One region of the Methylobacterium sp. 190mf genome, then DNA from elsewhere that is predicted to be linked to it. Evidence: predicted binding sites of a transcription regulator. Region 1 holds the regulator's gene; the other holds the start of a gene.
What was found. Region 1 encodes LexA, which represses DNA repair genes until DNA is damaged. Its sites were predicted from a motif close to TGTTCNNNNTGTGTTCNG; they were not measured.
Positions count from the first base shown of each region.

Region 2: a site for LexA is predicted at 3,138-3,155, ahead of recA (recombinase RecA). Genes of this name have one in related genera too.

Region 1 covers NZ_FNVI01000007.1:81,200-89,230, forward strand. The annotation lists gene C4T42_RS10135 (error-prone DNA polymerase) at 1-1,595, shown strand, start outside; gene C4T42_RS10140 (hypothetical protein) at 1,676-2,140, shown strand; gene fae (formaldehyde-activating enzyme) at 2,180-2,719, opposite strand; gene C4T42_RS10150 (hypothetical protein) at 3,040-3,255, shown strand; gene C4T42_RS10155 (hypothetical protein) at 3,274-3,723, opposite strand; gene lexA (transcriptional repressor LexA) at 3,974-4,702, shown strand; gene C4T42_RS10165 (ComEC/Rec2 family competence protein) at 4,696-7,023, opposite strand; gene gltX (glutamate--tRNA ligase) at 7,217-8,031, shown strand, end outside.
Region 2 covers NZ_FNVI01000015.1:1,525-9,555, reverse strand. The annotation lists gene C4T42_RS18235 (PAS domain-containing sensor histidine kinase) at 1-1,861, shown strand, start outside; gene recA (recombinase RecA) at 1,985-3,076, opposite strand; gene rpsQ (30S ribosomal protein S17) at 3,564-3,827, opposite strand; gene rpmC (50S ribosomal protein L29) at 3,849-4,064, opposite strand; gene rplP (50S ribosomal protein L16) at 4,077-4,490, opposite strand; gene rpsC (30S ribosomal protein S3) at 4,502-5,248, opposite strand; gene rplV (50S ribosomal protein L22) at 5,259-5,645, opposite strand; gene rpsS (30S ribosomal protein S19) at 5,647-5,925, opposite strand; gene rplB (50S ribosomal protein L2) at 5,931-6,767, opposite strand; gene C4T42_RS18190 (50S ribosomal protein L23) at 6,793-7,089, opposite strand; gene rplD (50S ribosomal protein L4) at 7,086-7,706, opposite strand; gene rplC (50S ribosomal protein L3) at 7,706-8,031, opposite strand, start outside.

The DNA of each region.
Region 1 (8,031 bases):
TGCCGCAGGACGATCCCGCGACCTACGCGATGCTGACGAAGGCCGATTCCGTCGGCGTGTTCCAGGTCGAGAGCCGGGCGCAGATGTCGATGCTGCCGCGCCTTAAGCCCAGGGAGTTCTACGACCTCGTGGTGCAGGTCGCGATCGTGCGCCCCGGCCCGATCCAGGGCGACATGGTCCATCCCTACCTGCGGCGACGCTCCGGGATCGACCCGGTCGAGTACCCGGCCCCGCACCCGGATCACGGCCCGGCGGACGAGCTGAAGGAGGTCCTGCAGAAGACCTACGGCGTGCCGCTGTTCCAGGAGCACGCCATGCAGATCGCCATCACGGCGGCGGGCTTCACCCCGGCCGAGGCCGACGGGCTGCGCCGGGCGATGGCGACCTTCCGCCACGTCGGGTCGATCGGCGGCTTCGCGGACAAGTTCGTGGGCGGCATGACCCGCCGGGGCTACCCGCAGGACTTCGCCGAGCGCTGCTTCGCGCAGATCCGGGGCTTCTCGACCTACGGCTTCCCGGAGAGCCACGCGGCGAGCTTCGCGCTCCTCGTCTACGCCTCGGCCTGGATGAAGTGCCGGCACCCCGACGTCTTCCTGGCCGCGATCCTCAACGCCCAGCCCATGGGCTTCTACCAGCCGGCCCAGCTGGTGCGCGACGCCCGGGCCCACGGGGTCGAGGTGCGGGGCGTCTGCGTCAACGCCAGCGACTGGGACTGCACCCTGGAGCCGGCCGGGGATCCGGCGCTGCACGCCGTGCGGATCGGTCTGCGCGTCGTGCGCGGCCTGCCCGAGGCCGCGATGCGCCGGCTCGTGCGGCTGCGCGCCAACGGCTACGCCAGCATCGAGGGCCTGCAGGCGTCCCTCGCCCTGCCCCGCAACGCCCTGGAGCGGCTGGCGGAGGCGGACGCGTTCCGCTCGCTCGGCCTCGACCGGCGCGCCGCCCTGTGGATGGTCCGCACCCTGGAAGGGACGTCATCCCGCAAGGCCGCCAAGGCCGATGCGAGCGAGCGCCGCGCCCATCTTCTCGACGCACCCCTGCCGCTCTTCGCGTGGCACGCCGATGACGGCCTGTTCCGGCACGAGCCGGCGGTGGACCTTCAGCCCCTGGCCCCGTCCGAGGCCGTGGCCGAGGATTACGCCGCCACCGGCCTGTCGCTCCAGGGGCACCCGGTCGCGTTCTTCCGGGGGCGGCTCGCCCGGATCGGCGCGATTCCGGCCCGGGCCCATCTCGATCCGGCGCTGCCCCAGGGGGCGCGGGTCACGGTGGCAGGGCTCGTGCTGATCCGCCAGCGGCCCGGCACCGCCAAGGGCGTGGTCTTCCTGACGCTGGAGGACGAGACCGGTATCGCCAACGTGATCGTCTGGAAGACCGTGTTCGAGGCGAACCGCCGGATCGCCATGCAGGCGCGGTTCCTCGCCGTGCGCGGCCGGATCCAGCGGGCGGACGGGGTGGTCCACCTCGTGGCGGAGGGGTTTCGCGACCTCACCGCTGCCCTGCGCGATCTGCGCGAGGCCGGCATGAAGCTGCCGCCCGAGAACACGGATTTCGGCGTGCCCCCGGACCGGCGCGTGTTCCCCAGCCGGGATTTCCACTGAGGCCGGCACTTCGACCAGCCCCTCGACCAGCCCCTCGACAGGCCCCTCGACAGGCCCCGCGCCGCGCGTAGAGTGCGGCGATGTCGAGCTTCGCCGTCCCGCGCCTCCTCCTCGCCGCCTGCGCGGCCCTGCCCCTCCTGGCGGAGGCCGCCCGGGCCGACAGCTGCGACGACCTCACCCGCCAGATCGCCGACGCGATCGGCGGCCGGGTCGGCAAGCGCGCCGGCCCCAGCATCGACATCCGCGTGGCCGGCCCGATCAAGTTCGACGTGACCTGCCGGGCCGAGCCGATCGTGCAGGCGACCTCCGCCGAGCCGAGCCCCTCGGCGACCTTCTTCCGCGACCTGTCGGTGGCCTCCGAGATCCTCATCGGCCAACCGGCCGCGACCGTCGAGCCGATCATCGCCACCGCCTACCGGACCGCGCTGGCGGAGCGGCGCAAGTCGTTCATCCAGCAGAACGGCTGGTCGGCGTCCTGCTACACCGACCCGGGCAGCAGCACGATGCGCACCCTGTGCTCGGTGGGGCGTATCCCGCCGGGCTGAGGCGGACCTGAGCCGGCAGGATGCGTGGCCTGGGCCCGCTCAGTACTCGATCACGCCGTCGAGCGCGTAGTGCTTCACGGTCTTCCGGTTGGCGATCAGCTCGTCGACCGTGGGCTCGCCCTTGAGGGCGCGGGCGATGGCGAGTTTCGTGGCCTCGTAGTTGGTCCGGTAGAGGTCCTTCTGGTCGAGGTTGTCGTCCTCGGCGCAGCGCTGATCGAGCCAGATCATGATGATCATGCACAGCTCGTCGAGCCCGTCCTTCGGCAGGATGCCCTCGATGATGCAGTCCACGATCGCGTCGCCGGTGGCGGCCTGGACCACGCCGCCGAGGAGCTCGGCATACTCGGCCGTGTGGATCGTGACCTTGGTGGTCATCATCGTGGCCGGGCGCACGAGCTGGTTGAGGTCGCGCACCACGAACATCCGCGTGTGGCCCTGGACCTGCCCCATCATCGACGCGAAGGCCTGACCGACCGGGCCGCGCACCGAGCCGATCAGCACCTCCGGCATGGCGTCGGTGTACTGGCCCTCGGCCGCCAGCACCGTGGCCTCGCCCGTGCGGAACCAGATCTCTTGCATGTTCGAACTCCACCTGATCGGAGCCCGCGGGAGACATCATCGGCGGCCTCGCGTCAATCGCCCCGAAGCCGGCTCCCATCCCGGCCGCCCCTGCCCTCGCCCGCGCTGCGGCGCGGGCGCGGACCCGTGCCGCCCCGCGTCGCCGCGATGCGGCCGCCGGCATCCGCGACGGCGCGCATCTCCACCCCTGCGCGGCCTGTGGCCTTGAGGAACGCGGACAGGCGAGGCAGGGAAGATCGGAGCGCGGCTCCGGGAGCGGTCCCGGGCCTGGCCGTTCCGGTGGGCGCGCGGCGCCGTGCCGGGCATGCGGGAGGAACACGATGGCGGAGAGCACGGACCGGGGCTCCGGCTGGAGCCTTCAGGCGAGCGCCGTGCCCGACGGGGTGCGCCTGGAACTCGCCCTCGCCGACCTCGGCGGTGCGCCGGTCACCGCCGCGATCGTGCTCGACCGGACGGAGGCCCGGGCCTTCGCCCGCGCCCTGCTGGCCGCCGCCGGCGACGCCGCGGAGCGGACCTTCCCGAAGCCGGGCGCCTGAGGACGCGCCGCCGGCCGGTCAGCGCACGCCGAGGCCCGGATTGCGGCCCGGCAGGCGGGGGACCACGGTGCCGCGCTTCTCGATCGGCGCGTCGCAGGCGTAGGCGAACTCGGTCTTCAGCGGATCGAACACGGTCTCGCCGGTGATCCGGCAATCCTCGCGCACGGTCTCGTCGAGATAGGCCCGGGCGGCGGTGCGGAAGCGCTTCACCCGGGTGGCGCCCGGCTCCGGATCGATCCGGACCTCGCTCAGGTTGCAGCCGGTATACTCGCGCAGGGCGTTGGACACGATCAGCATCCGGCGCAGCTGCCGGTTGTCGTAGACCTCGTAGGGCTCCTTGCAGCCGATCGTGACGACCTGGGGAGTGAGCGCCACGTAGTTCCGCGAGATGTAGGAGAATCCGGTGGTGCAGCCGGCGAGGCCGAGGGCGGCGAGGCCGAGGGGCAGCAGAGCTGCGGGTCGTCGCATCCTCGTCATTCCAAGAGGGTCCCAGCCCGCACCCCGGATCCGCCGCCTTCCCGGCGGGGCGCCGCGATGCATTGAAACGGCTCCGCTTGCGCCGTCAATGCGTTTCTCGACCTTCTCCCGCGGGCGCGCCCGCGGCGCGCCGAGCCGAGCGGTGCCGCTCTTGCGGAACACTTGCGGAACGTTTAACCTGTTCGTGATTTGTTTCGGAGACCGTCACGTGGCGGTCCGCCAAGCCGCGAGTCCCCCGTCGATGCTCACGCGCAAGCAGCTGGACCTCCTGCGATTCATCCAGAGCCGGATGCAGGAATGCGGTGTCCCGCCGTCGTTCGACGAGATGAAGGATGCCCTCGATCTCAAGTCGAAATCCGGCATCCACCGGCTGATCACGGCGCTCGAGGAGCGCGGCTTCCTCCGGCGCCTTCCGAATCGGGCGCGCGCCATCGAGGTGATCCGGATCCCCGAGAGCCTGACCCAGGCCGCTCCGGCGACTCAGGCCCCCGCCGAGCCGCGCCGCTTCACGCCGAGCGTGGTCGAGGGCGGTAAGTCCAAGCAGCCGCTGGCCCCGGCGAGCACGCGGATGATCGACGAGTCCGGCCGCGCCATCTCGATCCCGGTCATGGGCCGGATCGCGGCCGGTACCCCCGTCTCGGCGATCCAGAACCAGAGCCACGCCATCACCCTGTCGCCGGACTTCGTGGCCGGCGGCGAGCACTACGCCCTCGAGGTGCGCGGCGACTCGATGGTCGAGGCGGGCATCCTGGACGGCGACCTCGTGGTCATCCGCAAGCAGGAGACGGCCAATACCGGCGACATCATCGTGGCGCTGATCGACGACGAGGAGGCGACGCTCAAGCGCCTGCGCCGCCGCGGCTCGTCGATCGCCCTCGAGGCCGCCAACCCGGCCTACGAGACCCGCGTGCTCGGGCCCGACCGGGTCCGGATCCAGGGCCGCCTTGTGAGCCTCGTCCGCCGCTACTGAAGCGGCTCGGCCGGCGCGTCGCCGGGGGCGAGGTCTCCGCCCGGCGCGGCGTCGGCCTCCGGCGTCGCGGCGACCCCGTCCTCCGCGGGGCGGTCGCCCGGCTCCGCGGTGACCGGCCGCGGCGGTCCCGGCCCGCGCCCGGCGGCCGGCCGCCAGGGCACGGCGCGGCCGTCGTCCCGGGCGTAGCGCGCGGCGAAGCCGTCGCCGTCGGTCCGGAGGGCCACGGCCCCGCGGGCGGCGAGGACGCGCCGGTCGATCACCAGCGGCCCCGTGCAGGTCGGCGGCGCCGCGAGGCCCGTGATCAGCACCGCGGCGCGGGCGCAATCCTCCGGGAAGGCCCGCCGGTCCCGGACCAGGGCGACCGCCCGCCCGTCCGGCAGCCGGGCGGTGCAGCCGAGCCGGTCGCAGCGCCCGCTGCCGGACCGGACGATCAGCCCCGCGGACCGCCGCCCGTCGCCGTCCGCCTTCAGCCACTGCTCGAGGACGAAGCCCGAAGGGCTGCCGAGGGCCGCGAGCCGCCCGTCCGGGCCCCTCACCGCGGCCCCCGCGCCCTGCCGGTCGACGTAGAGGTCGTAGTGGTTGGGCCGGGCCGCGAGGACGAGCCCGAGCAGGACCGGCGGCACGGCGAGCCAGCGCAGGCGCGAGGCCGGCAGCGTCCCCAGCAGCAGGCCGGCGGTCAGCAGGGCGAGCGCCCCGGCGCCGAAGGCCGGCAGCACCAGGACCGCCCGCTCGAACCCGGCGATCCAGTCCGAGATCGCCAGCATCCCGGCCACCGCCTGCCCCATCAGCCACCAGACCGGCCGGTCGAGGGCGAAGGGATAGGCGAGGCAGCCGATTACCGCGGCCGGCATCACCACCAGGGAGACGAGCGGCAGGGTCAGGGCGTTGCCGACGAGGCCGAAGGGCTGGACCGTCTGGAAGTGGTAGGTGGCGAAGGGGGCCGTCGCGACCTGCGCCACCAGGGTCGTGGCCAGGGTCCCGGTGATCGCCGACAGGCCGGTCCCGACGAGCCGCCCGATCCGCCCGGCCCCCGGGCGCACGAGCAGCCGCCCGTCGATCAGCCGCGCGCAGGCGATCAGCCCGGCCACGGCGCCGAAGGACATCTGGAAGCTCGGGCCGAGCAGGCCCTCCGGCTCCCGGGCGAGCGCGATCAGCGCCGCGAGGGCGAGGTTGCGCATCGACAGGGCCGGCCGGTCCACCAGGATCGCGCCGAGCATGATCAGGGTCATGATCAGCGAGCGCTCGGCCGCGATGTCCCAGCCCGAGAAGGCGCAGTAGGCGGTGACGCCGACCATGGCGAAGCCGGCCGCGATCTTCTTGATCGGCCAGAGCAGCGCGCAGAGCGGCACCGCGGCGAGGAGCGCCCGCACCAGCCAGAACACCACGCCGGCGGCCAGCACCATGTGGAGGCCCGAGATCGACACCACGTGGTAGATGCCGGCGGCGCGGAGCGCGTCGTTGGTGGCCGGCCCGATGAGGCCGCGCTTGCCCGTCACCAGGGCCGCCGCCACCGCACCCGCCTGGCCGCCGGCGGCCTCCGCGATCCGGCGCGTGAGCCCGTTGCGCGCCGCGTCGAGCGCAGCGGCGAGCCGCAGGCCCAGCGGCGGCGGCCCGGACGGTTCCCGGACGGTGACGGTGCCGATCAGCGAGCCCACCGCGCCGATCCCCTGGAAATAGGCGTCCCGGGCGAAGTCGTAGCCGCCGGGCCGGGCCGCCTCCGGGGGCGGAAGCAGCCGGGCCGTGGCGGCGACGCCGTCCCCGGGACGCGGGATCGGCGTCTTCCGGAACGAGACCCGGACCCGGGCGGGCCGCGCCTCCGGCGCGAGGCCGGCGAAGCTCTCCACCCGGATCACCAGCCGGGCGCCCACCTCGCGCTCGTCCAGGGCCTCGACCGTTCCGACGAGCGGGCCGATCGTGGTGCGGGTGAGGATCGGTGCGGCGACCTGCGAGACCCGCCAGGTCGCCGCCGCGAAGCCGAGGAACGCGGCCGCCACCGCGAGCGCCGCCGCCAGGGCCGCCGGCCGCGCGCCGAGGACGGGGACCGGCGCCAGCGCGAGGCCGGCCGCGATCAGGGGGGCGGCGAGGCTCGGCGCGCCGTCGGCCGCCGCGAAGTAGACCAGGATCCCGCCGCCGAAGGCCACCGCCAGCCAGGGGAACAGCCGGCGCTGCTCGGCCTCGCGGGCGAGGCCGGCGACGACCCAGTCGCGGAGCGCCGGGAGGGCGGCCGGGAGGGCGGCCAAGAGGGCGGCGGGAAGGGCTCGGGCGCGCGGGCCGATCAGCGCGACCGCGCCGTCCGCCCGCCTCGCGCCGATCCGCCGCATCGCCGCCGCCCCGCTCCGCGCGACCTGTCGTCGGGGCCGTGCGATTCTGCGGGCGATTCTTAACGCATCCGCCGGCCCGTGCTACAGCGGGTTCTTCGTGCTACGGGCGCCCTGTCGAGCCCCTCGCCGCTCCGCCGCCCCTTCGCCGTCCGTCGCGCCCCGTCCGCGACCAGCCCCGGAACATACCGGACCGATGTCCTCAGCCGTCGTCACGCGCTTCGCCCCCTCGCCCACGGGTTACCTGCATATCGGCGGGGCCCGCACGGCCTTGTTCAACTGGCTCTACGCCCGCCACACCGGCGGCACGATGCTGCTGCGCATCGAGGACACCGACCGCGAGCGCTCCACCAAGGGGGCGATCGACGCGATCCTCGACGGCCTCTCCTGGCTCGGCCTCGACTGGGACGGCGACGTGGTCTTCCAGTTCGCCCGCGCCGAGCGCCACCGCGCGGTCGCCGAGGAGCTGCTGGCCGCGGGCCGCGCCTATCACTGCTACGCCACCGCCGAGGAGCTCACGCAGATGCGCGAGACCGCCCGCGCGGAGGGGCGCGCTCCGCGCTACGACGGCCGCTGGCGCGACCGCGACCCGTCCGAGGCCCCCGCCGGGGTCAAGCCGGTGATCCGCCTGCGCGCGCCGACCGAGGGCGAGACCGTGGTCGAGGACGCCGTCCAGGGCCGCGTGACCTGGGCCAACAAGGACCTCGACGACCTCGTCCTGCTGCGCTCGGACGGGACGCCGACCTACATGCTCGCCGTCGTGGTCGACGACCACGACATGGGCGTCACGCAGATCATCCGCGGCGACGACCACCTCACCAACGCGGCGCGCCAGAGCCAGATCTTCTCGGCCCTCGGATGGGACATCCCGAGGATGGCGCATATCCCGCTGATCCACGGAGCGGACGGGGCCAAGCTCTCGAAGCGCCACGGCGCGCTCGGCGTCGAGGCCTACCGCGATCTCGGCTACCTGCCGGCGGCCCTGCGCAACTACCTCGTGCGGCTCGGCTG
Region 2 (8,031 bases), on a different contig from region 1:
CCGCAACGGTCACACCCTGCCGGTCCGGCTCTACCACCGGGTCGCCTTCGGCAAGGACGGCAAGCCCGGCTCGTCGCGGACCTTCGTGATCAACCGCTCCGCCGGGGCCGAGACCGACGAGCCGCAGCGCGCCGCCGAGGTCCGGCTCGCCCGCTTCCTCAACAACTCGCCGATCGCCATCGCGACCCTCGACAGCGGCGGCCGGATCGCCCGCGCCAACGCCTCGTTCACGCGCCTGTTCGGCACGGTCCCGCGGCAGGCCGACGACGGCGCCCCGGACGGGGAGGGTGTCCCGCGGGTCGAGCCCAACGTCGCCGACTCGGTGGCCGACCGGACCGCCCTGGAGGCCGGGCTCGCCCGCGCCGCGAGCGGGCGGACGGATCCGGAGCCCATCGAGGTCCAGCTCAACGGGCCCGGCGGCCGCTCGGCCCGGGTCTGGCTCAGCCCGGCCGACGGCGGCGATGCCGGCCAGCAGACCGACGAGGCCGAGCGGGTGATCCTCTACGCCCTCGACACGACGGCGCAGCGCCAGCTGGAGCAGCAGGTCGCCCAGGCCCAGAAAATGAACGCGGTCGGCCAGCTCGCCGGCGGCATCGCGCACGACTTCAACAACGTCCTGCAGGCGATCATCGGCTACTCGGACCTGCTGCTCGCGAGCCACCGGCCGACCGACCCGGCCTTCCAGGACATCATGCAGATCAAGCAGAACGCCAACCGGGCGGCGGGCCTCGTCCGCCAGCTCCTGGCGTTCTCCCGCCGGCAGACGCTGCGCCCGGAGGTGATGAATGTCGGGGAGGCGCTCTCCGAGCTGACCCTCCTCCTCAAGCGGCTGCTCGGCGAGCGCGTCGCGCTGGAGCTGAAGCACGGCCGCGAGGTCTGGCCCGTGAAGGCCGACGTCAACCAGTTCGAGCAGGTGATCGTCAATCTGGCGGTCAACGCCCGCGACGCCATGCCGGAGGGCGGCAAGCTGATGATCCGCACCGAGAACGTCTCCGATCCGGGGGCGGCCGCCGGGGCGGAGGGGCGCGGTGGGGCGCCGGCGGGCGACCACGTGCTGATCGAGGTGCGCGACACCGGCCAGGGCATCCCGCCCGAGCTGATGGAGAAGATCTTCGAGCCGTTTTTCACCACCAAGGAGATCGGCAAGGGCACCGGCCTCGGGCTCTCGACGGTGTTCGGCATCGTCAAGCAGTCCGGCGGCACCATCGACGTGCAGTCGAAGGTCGGGGAGGGCACGGCCTTCCGCATCTACCTGCCGCGTCACGTGCCCGTGGCGGAGCCCGAGGAGGTGCCGGTCGCGGCCGCCGAGCCGGCACTTCCGCGCGCGGAGCCGCTCGCGCCGGCTTCCACCACCGCCCATCCCGATTCCGGGTCGGACGCCAAGCCGGTCACCGCGCCGGCCGCGGGCGGCGACGCCGCTGTGCCGAACGGGAAGACGCCGCCCGCCAAGGTCGACAAGCCGGCGCCGCGCAAGCCCGCCGCCGATCATACGGGGCAGGGGACCATCCTGCTCGTCGAGGACGAGGACCCGGTGCGGGCGGTCAACAGCCGGGCGCTCTCGGCCCGCGGCTACACGGTGCTGGAGGCGGCCTCGGGCCTCGAGGCCCTGGCGATCGTCCGCGAGGGCGCGCAGACCATCGATCTCGTCGTCTCCGACGTGGTCATGCCCGAGATGGACGGCCCGACGCTCCTGCGGGAGGTGCGCAAGCATCAGCCCGACCTGAAGGTGATCTTCGTGTCCGGCTACGCCGAGGACGCGTTCCGCAAGAACCTGCCCGAGGGCGAGACCTTCAACTTCCTGCCCAAGCCCTTCAGCCTGAAGCAGCTCGTCGAGACCGTGAAGAAGACGATGGCGGACTGACCGGCCCCTCGCTTCCGCTCACCGTCGCTCAACGAAGAGCGGCCCCGGAGAGACTCCGGGGCCGCGCATCTTCGAACGTCGCCAAGTCCGCCGCGCGCCGTCGCCGGCCCGCGGCGGCGCGGCCTAGGCCTCGCCCTCGTCGAGATCGTCCGCCGTCGGCGCGGCGTTCTCAAGGATCTTCTCGGCGACCAGACCGGAATTCTGCCGGATCGAGCCCTCGATCTCGGCGGCGATCTTCGGGTTGTCGCGCAGGAAGCCCTTCGAGTTCTCGCGACCCTGGCCGAGGCGCTGGCTGTTGTACGAGAACCAGGCGCCGGACTTCTCGACGATGCCGGCCTTCACGCCGAGGTCGATCAGCTCGCCGACCTTCGACACGCCCTCGCCGAACATGATGTCGAACTCGACCTGCTTGAAGGGCGGCGCGACCTTGTTCTTCACCACCTTGACGCGGACCTGGTTGCCGATCGCCTCGTCGCGGTCCTTCAGGGTCGAGATGCGGCGGATGTCGAGGCGCACCGAGGCGTAGAACTTGAGGGCGTTGCCGCCCGTGGTCGTCTCGGGGCTGCCGTACATGACGCCGATCTTCATCCGGATCTGGTTGATGAAGATGACCATGCAGTTCGAGCGCGAGATCGAGCCGGTCAGCTTGCGCAGGGCCTGGCTCATCAGGCGGGCCTGGAGGCCCGGCTGGCTCTCGCCCATCTCGCCCTCGATCTCGGCCCGCGGGGTCAGCGCGGCCACCGAATCGACCACCAGCACGTCGATGGCGCCCGAGCGCACCAGCGTGTCGGTGATCTCGAGCGCCTGCTCACCCGTGTCGGGCTGGGAGATCAGCAGGTCGTCGAGGTTCACGCCGAGCTTGCGGGCGTAGACCGGATCGAGGGCGTGCTCGGCATCCACGAAGGCGCAGACGCCGCCCTTCTTCTGGGCCTCCGCGATCGTGTGGAGCGCCAGCGTCGTCTTGCCGGACGATTCCGGACCGTAGATCTCGATCACCCGGCCGCGCGGCAGGCCGCCGACGCCGAGCGCGATGTCGAGGCCCAGCGAGCCGGTCGAGACGGTCTCGACCTCCTGGACCTTGTCGTTCTTGCCGAGCCGCATGATCGAGCCCTTGCCGAAGGCGCGCTCGATCTGAGCCAGGGCAGCGTCAATGGCCTTGGACTTGTCCTTGTCCACCGGGGGCATGTCGACCACTTTCAATGCGGGCTGGGCCATCTGGCGGGCTCCTTATGAAGGGGTTGGACGCAGTTCACAACGCGCGTCGCCACCGCCTTTATGTACCCGTTTTGTTCTCAGCCAGCAAGGCCGGAACGCCGTTTTGCTGGACGCAAGTCACGAAATCCCGGCTCGAGCCCCGGATGCCCCGCGACAGCAATCCAATCCGGTAATCGCCCGCGAGGACCCGTACGAACGCCGACACAACGCGCCGGGACGGGACGACCGCCAGCCGCAATGGCGACGCCTCCCGCGGTCCCGCAGCAGGCTCGGCCCGCCGGCGACCAGGACCCAACCGCCAGACATGCCGCCGAAAACGACGACGCCCGGCACGAATCCGGCTCTCGCGAGTCGAATTGCGTCCGGGCGTTCGTCGTACCGGTCGCCGGGCATCCCCGGGATGGTCACCCCAAAGGAGGCACCATCCCGCGACGCCGCGGGCCGGGATCTGGCGGACGCGGAGACCGCAGCCGCCGGGATCCCGGGATCAGGCGGCCTCGCCGGCCTCGGCCTGGGCGGCCTCGCCCTCGACCAGCTTCCAGGTCTTGGTCTTGGAGAACGGACGGCACTCCTCGATGAACACCGTCTGCCCGACCTTGGCGACGTTGCCCTCGTCGTGCGCGTGGTAGTTCTTCGACCGCCGCACGGTCTTCTTCATCACCGGGTGCGTGAAGCGGCGCTCCACCTTCACCACGATGGTCTTCTCACCCTTGTCGCTGACGACGGTGCCCTGCAGGATGCGCTTCGGCATGGTTGTCTCCTAAAACCCGCCTCAGCCCTTGGCCTGCTGCAGCGTCTTGGAACGCTGCAGAGTCCGGACACGGGCGATGTCGCGACGGACCTCGCGGACGCGGGCGACGTTCTCGAGCTGGCCGGTGGCCCCCTGGAAGCGCAGGTTGAACTGCTCCTTCTTGAGGTTGATCAGCTCGTCATTCAGCTGATCCGGCGACAGCGCCTTCAGATCAGACAGTCTCTGGGTCGACTTCACGATATCCTCCGTTCAGTCGGCGATGCGCTGGACGACCCGCGTGCGGATCGGGAGCTTCGCGGCGCCGAGGCGGAGCGCCTCCTTGGCGATGTTCTCGGCAACGCCGTCGACCTCGAACATGATCCGGCCGGGATGGACCCGGGCCGCCCAGTAATCCGGGGCGCCCTTACCGGAGCCCATACGGACCTCGGTCGGCTTCGACGAGACCGGGACGTCCGGGAACACCCGGATCCAGACGCGGCCCTGGCGCTTCATCTCGCGGGTGATCGCGCGGCGGGCCGCCTCGATCTGGCGGGCGGTGACGCGCTCGGGCTCCACCGCCTTCAGGCCGAACTGGCCGAAGTTCAGCTCGAAGCCGCCCTTGGCCGCACCGTGGATGCGGCCCTTGAACTGCTTGCGGAAGCGGGTCTTTTTCGGTTGCAGCATGGCTTCCTACCTTACGCGTGCTCGCGCTCGCGGCGTCCGCGCTCGCGGCCGCCCTCGCCATCGCGCTCACGGCGTCCGCCGGAGCGGCCGCCCTCTTCCTGGGCCTTCTTGTCCTGGGCCATCGGGTCGTGCTCGAGGATCTCGCCCTTGAACACCCACACCTTGATGCCGCAGGTGCCGTAGGTCGTGAACGCCGTAGCGGTCCCGTAGTCGACATCGGCGCGCAGCGTGTGCAGCGGGACGCGGCCCTCGCGGTACCATTCCTGGCGGGCGATCTCGGCGCCGCCGAGACGGCCCGAGCAGTTGATCCGGATGCCCTCGGCGCCCAGACGCATGGCCGACTGCACGGCCCGCTTCATGGCACGCCGGAAGGCGACGCGGCGCTCGAGCTGCTGGGCGATCGAGTCGGCCACCAGGGTGGCGTCGATCTCGGGCTTGCGCACCTCGACGATGTTGATGGTCACGTCGGCCTTCGTCATCGTGCCGACGAGCTTGCGCAGCTTCTCGATGTCCGCGCCCTTCTTGCCGATCACCACGCCCGGACGACCCGAGTGGATGGTGACCCGGCACTTCCGGTGCGGGCGCTCGATGACGATCTTGGAGACCGCCGCCTGCTTGAGCTGCTTCATGAGGGCGGCGCGGATCGCGACGTCCTCGTGCATGAGCTTCGCGTAGTCGCCCTTGTTGGCGAACCAGCGGGAATCCCAGGTCCGGTTGATGCCGAGCCGGAGACCGATCGGGTTGACTTTCTGACCCATCAGATCCTCCTCAAGCCGCTTCGGCTTGGCGGACTTCGCGAACCACGATGGTGAGGTTCGAGAAGGGCTTCAGGATGCGCGCGCCGCGGCCGCGGGCGCGAGCGTGGAAACGCTTGAGAACCAGCGCCTTGCCCACGAAGGCCTGGGACACGACGAGGTCGTCGACGTCCAGGTCGTGGTTGTTCTCGGCGTTGGCGATGGCGCTCTCGAGGCACTTCTTGACCTCGGTCGAGATCCGCTTGCGCGAGAACTGCAACTCGGCGAGCGCCGTGTCGACCTTCTTGCCGCGGATCATCTGCGCCACGAGGTTGAGCTTCTGCGGGCTGACGCGCAGCATGCGCGCGACGGCCTTCGCCTCGTTCTCGGGGAGCGCGCGGGGGGTGGCTTGCTTGCCCATCTCAGCGCCTCTTCGCCTTCTTGTCGGCCGCGTGGCCCGGGAAGGTGCGGGTCGGCGAGAACTCGCCGAACTTGTGCCCGACCATCTCCTCGGTGACGTAGACCGGGATGTGCTTCTGCCCGTTGTGCACACCGAAGGTGAGCCCGACGAACTGCGGGAGGATCGTGGAGCGGCGGCTCCAGATCTTGATGACCTCGGAGCGCGAGGAGCCCCGCGCCGCCTCGGCCTTCTTGAAGAGGTAGCCGTCGACGAACGGCCCCTTCCAGAGAGAGCGTGCCATAGCGATTACTTCTTGCGGTTGTGGCGGCTGGACAGGATGAACACGTCGGTCCGCTTGTTGGACCGGGTCTTCTTCCCCTTGGTGGGCACACCCCAGGGCGTGACCGGGTTGCGGCCGCCCGAGGTGCGACCCTCGCCGCCGCCGTGCGGATGGTCGACCGGGTTCATCGCCACACCGCGGTTGTGCGGGCGCTTGCCGAGCCAACGGTTGCGCCCGGCCTTGCCGAGCGAAATGTTCATGTGGTCCGGGTTCGAGACCGCGCCGACGCTGGCGAAGCACTGGCCGTGGACCAGGCGCTGCTCGCCCGAGTTCAGGCGGAGCGTCACGTAGCCCTGGTCGCGGCCGACGATCTGCGCGTAGTTGCCGGCCGAGCGGGCGATCGCGCCGCCCTTGCCGATCTTCAGCTCGACATTGTGGACGATCGTGCCTACCGGCATCGAGCCGACCGGAGCGGCGTTGCCCGGCTTGATGTCGACGCTCTCGCCGGCCACCACCTTGTCGCCCGGCTGCAGGCGCTGCGGGGCCAGGATGTAGCTCTGCTTCCCGTCGGGGAAGTTGATCAGCGCGATGAACGCCGTGCGGTTCGGATCGTACTCGATCCGCTCCACCGTGGCGGCGACGCCGAGCTGCTCGCGACGCTTGAAATCGACGTTGCGCAGCACGCGCTTGTGGCCGCCGCCGCGGAAGCGGACGGTGATGCGGCCGAGATTGTTGCGGCCGCCGGAGGACGACTTGCCCTCCGTCAGCGCCTTCACCGGCTTGCCCTTGTAGAGCTCACGGCGGTCGACGAGCACGAGCTGGCGCAGGCTCGGCGTGACCGGTTTGAATGTCTTCAAGGCCATCGGCTTGGATCCCTAAATCCCGTCCTCAGAGCCCGGTCGTGACGTCGATCGAGTGGCCCTCGGCCAGGGTCACGATCGCCTTCTTCACGTCGGAGCGCTGTCCGCGGAGACCGCGGAAAATCTTCTTCTTACCCTTGGTGACAAGGGTGTTCACGGCCGTGACCTTCACGTCGAACAGCTTCTCGACGGCCTCCTTGATCTGAGGCTTCGTCGCCTTGGGGGCGACGCGGAAGACGACCTTGTTCTGCTCGGTCAGGTTGGTCGCCTTCTCGGTGATGACCGGGGAGACGACGATGTCGTAGTGGCGCGGATCGGCACTCATTTGAAACGCTCCTCCAGCGCGTCGACGGCAGCCTTCGTCAGGACGAGCGTGTCGCGGCGCAGGATGTCGTAGACGTTGATGCCCTGCACGGGCAGCACGTCGATCTGCGGGATGGCGCGGGCGGCCCGGCCGAAATTCACGTCGACCTCGGCACCGCCGATGATCAGCGCGTTCGAGAGGCCCATCTTGCCGAAGCGCTCGATGAGACCCTTGGTCTTGTGATCCTCGATCTTGATGTCGTCGACGACGATCAGGGTCGAGGCCTTGGCCTTGGCCGACAGGGCGTGGCGCAACGCCAGCGCGCGGACCTTCTTGGGCAGGTCGTGGCTGTGGTCGCGCGGCACGGGGCCGAAGGCGCGCCCGCCGCCGCGGAACTGCGGCGCCGAGGCCGCGCCGTGGCGGGCGTTACCGGTGCCCTTCTGCTTGTAGAGCTTCTTGCGGGTCCGGTTCACGTCCGAGCGGTTCTGCACGGCGTGGGTACCGGCGCGCCGCTTGGCGAGCTGCCAGCGGACCATGCGTTGCAGCAGGTCGGCGCGCGGCTCCAGGCCGAAGATCTCTTCGTTCAGCTCGACCGAGCCGGCGCCGGCACCGTCGAGGGTTTTGATATCGAGCTTCATCACGCGGTCTCCTCAGCCGCAGGGGCCTCGGTCGCCGGGGCGGAGGCGCCGTTCTCGCGGAACTTGCCCGGCAGCGGAACGTCGGCGGGGAGCTTGCGCTTCACCGCGTCGCGGATCTGGATCCAGCCGCCGGCGACGCCCGGGACCGCGCCCTCGACCAAGATCAGGCCGCGCTCGGGATCGGTGCGCACGACGCGCAGGTTCTGGGTGGTGACCCGCTCGACGCCGAGGTGACCCGGCATCTTCTTGTTCTTGAAGGTCTTGCCCGGGTCCTGGCGGCCGCCGGTCGAACCGATCGAGCGGTGCGAGATCGACACGCCGTGGG